Draconibacterium halophilum: one gene and its partner. The protein of the gene in region 1 interacts with the protein of each later gene in a pairwise test. Links are inferred from orthologs where the notes say so. Each region holds a gene or a part of one and is shown on either strand. Other genes may lie near its edges.

Region 1 (3,314 bases):
GGATGATAAAACCACTATTGTTCAAGATCCCGGCGATGTAATTAATCCCGATTACCTGCATTACAACGAGAATCAGAAATCGAAACTCGGAATTGAATCGCTTACTTGCCATTGCTAATTGAGTTTCAGATACCGATAAATCATTACGATAACCGCTTGTTTATTTCTGCTGGTGTGATGGGGAGTTTTCGCCTGAGTAGCCACACCAAAATAAAGTACAAAGATGAAAAAAAGAGAAACTAAAAGTGGTTGACGATTTTTCTATGCACCGCTTTAAGCCCTCGGTGATGGTGCGCATGGGCTACCGATGGATTAATGTGTTTGCCAGTTACGATTTGGTGCCGCTGTTTAAAACCGACAAAGGACAGAACTTACACCTTTACTTTTGGTATAACTTTACTGCAACTATAAATAATAACAAACTAAACCTAAAACAATGAATGCAAAACCTTACGTACTTGAACAAACCAATTGGAAACAAATAAAAGAGCAAAAATACGATGTAGCCATTTTGCCCTGGGGAGCCACAGAGCCACACAATTATCATTTACCATACGGAACCGATTCGCTGGAGACGGCAAAAATTGCAGAACATGCAGCCGGTAAAGCCTGGGAGAAAGGAGCAAAAGTTATGGTGTTGCCCGTAATCCCGTTGGGAGCCCAAAACATGGGGCAGATTGATATGCCTTTCTGTTTGCATACCAAGCCATCCACTCAGTTGATAATTCTGAAAGATTTGTTGACTGCCTTAAGCGGACAGGGCATAAAAAAACTGGTACTAATGAATGGGCACGGCGGAAATGACTTTAAACGTTGGTGCGCGAATTGCAACCTCAGTTTTCCGATGTATTTATTTCTTTAGTTGAGTGGTTTCGAATGTACGACCAGGAGGATTATTTTGAGGAGGCCGGCGACCATGCCAATGAAATGGAAACAAGCATAATCATGCATTTTTACCCCGGGTTGGTAAGGCCACTCGAGGAGGCCGGAGATGGCGAAGCCCGGTCGTTTAAACTCGAGGGGCTAAAAAACAAAACCGCCTGGGCACCCGCCAATGGGATAAAGTTTCGACCGACACCGGTGTTGGGAATCCGATAAAAGCTACCGCAGAAAAAGGTAAAAAGTTTGTGGAAGATGTAACCACACAATTAGCAGACTATTTTGTAGAGTTGGCGGCTTGTGATCCGGGAGATTTATATGAATAAAATTTCCTGAAAAACCATTAATTATCATTGGAAAAATCCATAAGATTTCAGTTCTTTCGGCCACAATTTAACAGGTTATAGAAATGAAGTTATTACTGATAAGCAACTCTACAATGCCGGGTGAGCCTTACCTGGATTACCCAAAAAATGAAATCAAAAATTCCTGGGAGAAAAGCCGGTAACTGCGGTTTTTATTCCGTATGCTGCTGTTACTTTTTCGTTTGATACTTATTGCGAGAAAGTGGAAGAACGTTTTGCCGAAGTGGGGCACCACATAAAAGGTATTCATACGTTTAAAAATCCGGTGAAAGCAATTGAAGAAGCCGAAGCCATAGTTGTTGGCGGTGGAAACACCTGGCAGCTGGTGCGAATGATGCACGATCAGAAATTAATGAATCCGATACGCGAGCGGGTTTATAACGGGGCTCCTTACATTGGCTGGAGTGCCGGATCGAATGTAGCTTGCCCAACTTTGCGCACCACCAACGATATGCCGATAATTGATCCGATGGGATTTGAATGTATAAATATGGTGCCATTCCAGATCAATCCGCATTATCTGGATGCCAATCCTGAAGGACATGGTGGCGAAACGCGCGAACAACGTATTTCAGAATTCCTTGCAATAAATCCGAAATGTTATGTGGCTGGTTTGCGCGAAGGTACCATGTTTAAAGTAGAAAACGGAAAGATTGAATTGATTGGTGAAAGAAGTTGTAGAATCTTTAAAAAGGCCAGGAGCCTTATGAGCTAAAGACCGGCGACGATTTTAGCTTTTTATTGCCATAAATTGGAACACAATATAAACTGACCGGATAAAAATTATCCGGTTTTTTTGTACCTATACTAAATATTAAATCCGATGGTATCTATGCTTGTATTCCGTTTGGATGCTTGTTACTCCCAAAAACTATTGCTTACCTTTGTGCTCAAATTTAGCACGCATGGAACTACTGGGAAATAGCTATTTTGCCCTCTTCATCATAATTGCTTTGGGGTTTATTGTTGGACGGATCAAGATATTCGGGCTCTCGCTCGATGTGTCGGCAGTTATTTTTGTGGCCTTGGTTTTTGGGCACTATGGAGTTGTTATCCCAAGTGATTTTCAATATCTGGGATTGGTGCTGTTTATTTTTACAATTGGTATTCAGGCAGGACCAAGTTTTTTCGAGTCGTTTAAAAAGGAAGGGCGGCAACTAGCCGGATTTGCGTCCTTGCTTATTGTGTTGGCCTCGTTGATTACAGTTGTTATTATCTCCGTGTTCCATGTTGATCCGAACATCGCAGTTGGCTTATTGACGGGTTCGTTAACCAGTACGCCGGGTTTGGCCGCAGCCATCGATTATACCGGTTCGCCACTGGCCTCAATCGGCTATGGTGTGGGCTATCCGTTTGGTGTTATTGGTGTTATTCTCTTTATTCGTTTCCTTCCAAAAATATTGGGTACTTCTATTGCCAAAGCTGAAGAGGAGCATCTTTCGGTGTTAAAAGATGAATTCCCGGAGGTGCTAAAACGCAATTTTGTTGTTGAAAACGAGAATGTTGTTGGAAAATCGATAGGTGAGTTGCGTATTCGATTTATGACTAAAGCTGTGGTTTCGCGCGTGGTGCATGATGGTGTAGCTATTACTCCAAATCCTGATACTTTATTGCTAAAAGGCGACCTTATAAAAGCTGTTGGAACAGAGGAGGCACTAAAAAATGTAGAATTGTTGATCGGCCCTCAGACAAATGAGGAAATATTGATTGATCCAAACTACGATGTGCGTTCGGTATTGGTTACCAATAAAGAGGTAGTAAATAAAACCATTGGGCAGATCAACTTGCTTCATACTTATGGGGCTACAATCACTCGTATTCGCCGGGCAGGTATTAATATTGTTCCAAGTCCGGGCTCGAAACTGCAATTTGGCGATAAGCTCGTAATTGCCAGTAGTCGTGCCAATATGGACATGGTTTCCAAGATCTTTGGGAATGATCAAAAACGTTTATCTGATACCGATATTTTGCCGGTAGCCCTCGGAATTATTCTGGGAGTACTTGTAGGGAAAATAAGCATTGCCATGGGTACTTTTGCTTTTAGTCTTGGCCTTACCGGAGGTGTGCTTA
Region 2 (3,274 bases), 1.5 Mb from region 1 along the record:
TTTACCAGGCGGTGTGTTTTTGAGAAGAACTGTTTCCCTGAAACGTTGTTCAAACTTTGACAAACAGCATCCACCACACTGGCATTAAAACCGTACCCCGACAAGATCTCGAGTAATACTGTTTTGGAATGAACCGATTGTTGCAAGGCAGAAATAGAAATTAACAACTGGTCTTTTTCTTCCGTCAAAATCTCATTGATTTCGCTTCCAACAGCCGCCGCATAAACATCGTAGGCAGCTTTCAGATTCTCAACGCTGGCCATGAAGTTTTTATTGAACGCCGGATTCAACTCCGAAAATAATGGTAGGATTTTATGTCTCAAAAAATTACGCTGATAAACCACTTCATTATTCGACGAATCCTCGCGGTAAGCAATGTAGTTTTGGGTAGCGTATTTTTCAATGTCTTGGCGACTGGCAAATAACAGCGGACGTATCAATTTCCCTTTTTTTTCTTTTATTCCGGTAAGGCCTTTTATTCCCGTTTTCCGCGAAAGGTTCAGAAAAAATGTCTCAATCAGATCATCCTGATGATGAGCCGTTACAATCAGGTCGTATTCATACTGCTTACGAATGCGCTCAAAAAACTCATAACGCAATTCGCGCGCTGCCATTTCTATAGAAATTCCTTTAAGATTTGCATAGTCCGTGGTATCAAAAGTTTCGAAATATGCCGGCGTTCCATGCTGTTCCACTTTTTCGTGCACAAAAGCCTCATCATCATCCGACTCAGCTCCACGCAAGCTAAAGTTACAATGGGCTATGCCGTATTCAAACTCCGAATGTTCGAATAAATGCAACATGACCATACTGTCAATTCCGCCACTAACAGCCAGCAAAACTTTTTGTCCAGGCTTAATAAGTTGCTTCTCCTTTATATTTTTTATGAACTGATCGAACATGGATTGTTTTGCTATTTATTTCCTCTCTTTCTGAAAATTATAGTACTGAAGCGAATAAGCGCTAAGCGGTTAGAATCGCTAAGCGCGTTGTTGTAACTGATTCTGTCATTTCGAAGGAGGAACGACTGAGAAAACTCTTCCTTGAAGAACAGATTTCTCCTCATTCTTCGTCGAAATGACAAGCAACTACTTCTTTATTTTACCCACCGCCTGCGCTATGTTCAAAATCACTTCAACCGATTTAAGCATCGAAGGAATGGGAACAAACTCAAATGGCCCATGAAAATTATGGCCCCCGGCAAAAATATTAGGGCAAGGCAACCCGTCGTATGATAAACGTGCGCCGTCGGTTCCTCCGCGAATAGCTTTGATTATCGGTTCAACACCGGCATCCAACATGGCTTTTTCGGCTATGTCGATAATATATTTTACCGGCTCCACTTTTTCGCGCATGTTGTAGTATTGATCAGTAATTTCCAACTCAACAATTTCTTTTCCATATTCCATATTAATCAGTTTAACTACCTCTGTCAGTAACTGCTTTTTATCTTCAAATTTGCTTTTGTCGTGGTCGCGGATCAGGTAAAACAACTCAGCTTCTTCAACTCCGCCATTCATCGAAAGCAGATGGAAAAACCCTTCGTATTTTTCGGTATGTTCCGGACGTTGAGTTGACGGTAACATGCCAATCAATTTGTGCGCAACTAAGAGTGCGTTAATCATTTTATTTTTGGCCGCTCCGGGATGTACGCTCAATCCTTTAATTTTAATCGTGGCACCGGCTGCATTAAAGTTTTCAAACTCCAGCTCTCCAACCTGCCCGCCATCCAGGGTGTAGGCAAAATCGGCTCCAAATTTCTTCACATCAAAATAATCGGTTCCTTTACCAATTTCCTCATCGGGCGTAAAAGCGATGCGAATTTTTCCGTGCTGGATATCTTTTGCGTGTAGCAAAGTTTCGGCAGCAGTTACAATTTCCGCCACTCCTGCTTTATCGTCGGCTCCCAACAGCGTTGTACCATCGGCAGTAATAATATCTTGTCCTTTGTAGTTTAATAGCTCAGGAAACTGCTTTGGATCGATACAAACCTTGTTCTTCAGAAAAATCGTACAACCATCATAATTCTCAATGATCTGCGGTGCTACACTTTCACCCGAAAAATCAGGGCTGGTATCCACATGGGCAATAAAACCCACCACAGGACTATCGCTAACTCCTTTTGCCGGAATAGTTGCCGTAACATAGCCGTAATCATCCATTTCCACCTCACCTAATCCAATCGCTTTTAACTCTTCAACCAGTTTTTTCATAAAAACCAACTGCCGATCGGTACTCGGATAAGTTTTACATTTTGGATCGGAAGTGGTGTATTGTTTCGCGTAATTGATAAATCGTTCTACTACTTTTTCCATTCTGTTATTCTGTCTTTTTAATATTCTATATTTTGTTATATGCAAATTTATACTTTTTGTTCACTATAAAAACTGATGCTTGTTCTATACATCATCGGAATTAAAGGTAAATCCCAAACGTTTGCCGGTTACCATTTTCGAATGACTCATTTTTTGCCGCATCTGATCGACCGTGGCCACTTTTACCTGATCGTAAACCGGCATCAGCAAATCGAACTCAATACTGTACTGAATAGCTGTTTCAACAATTTGTCGAACAAATCCGGGAGAAATGGTATCGTTGGCAAAATCTTTCACTACCTCGTCGGATTGTCGTTTCCCTTCAACAAAAAAATGTTTGTCTTTGTTGATGAAAATGCGCGCAACGAGGTAGCCCAAATCATTAACACGATTGTATTTAAACGAGTCGGCCAGAAAATTATAAATATTGATAACGCCACAATAAGCACGCATAGCGTCATCTTTAATGTATTTTGTTTTCCACACCGGGTGTTTATCATCGAATTCGAACACATTAGAGTGCATACTAAAAATCAGCAGATCGCCACCCACTTTAAACTCAACTTCAAAAGGTCCTCTGTCGCTGTAATGCGGTAAAGCCACATCCGGCACCTTGCCTTTTACAGCTTTCAAATAATCTATTTCAAGCTGATTTAGAACTTTTTTCAGGATAGTAAATGTTTGCCGGGTATTCTCGTAAATCTGTTGTTTTACCGTTGATTTGATAACCAGTGCTTCAAGAAACGAAGCCCGAACTTCTTTATCTGACATAGCGTACAATTATTAACGTTTAAATGTACGTATTTACTGAAAAAAAAGAAAGCAGCCCAGTTGAGCTGCTTTTAATATTTTTTCTCTTACGTCATGCTGAATTTATTTCAGCATCTTATTTTGTACAATTGAGACTCCGATCCGTCAACTGACGGACGGAATGACGGCAATTAATAGGCCAGTGCAAA

Evidence for each region.
Region 2: the proteins of pepE (region 1) and pepT interact in binary tests that used the Escherichia coli proteins (3 or more experiments, as listed by UniProt). The link is inferred for Draconibacterium halophilum from one-to-one orthologs.

What each region holds. Positions count from the first base shown.
Region 1 is NZ_CP048409.1:4,887,898-4,891,211, reverse strand. The notes cover bases 183-3,163. They hold pepE (dipeptidase PepE), read left to right. Parts: upstream 183-1,368; coding sequence 1,369-1,959; downstream 1,960-3,163. Other genes in these bases: G0Q07_RS21170 (creatininase family protein), read left to right, coding at 877-1,098; G0Q07_RS21175 (creatininase family protein), read left to right, coding at 437-862; G0Q07_RS20070 (hypothetical protein), read left to right, coding at 246-440. Outside these bases: G0Q07_RS20075 (hypothetical protein), read left to right, coding at 1-41. UniProt on the Escherichia coli protein: Hydrolyzes dipeptides containing N-terminal aspartate residues. May play a role in allowing the cell to use peptide aspartate to spare carbon otherwise required for the synthesis of the aspartate family of amino acids.
Region 2 is NZ_CP048409.1:3,360,293-3,363,566, forward strand. The notes cover bases 203-3,143. They hold pepT (peptidase T), read right to left. Parts: upstream 2,316-3,143; coding sequence 1,089-2,315; downstream 203-1,088. Other genes in these bases: tilS (tRNA lysidine(34) synthetase TilS), read right to left, coding at 203-902; G0Q07_RS13485 (hypothetical protein), read right to left, coding at 2,400-3,086. In the rest of the region: more of tilS, read right to left, coding at 1-202; proS (proline--tRNA ligase), read right to left, coding at 3,257-3,274. UniProt on the Escherichia coli protein: Cleaves the N-terminal amino acid of tripeptides.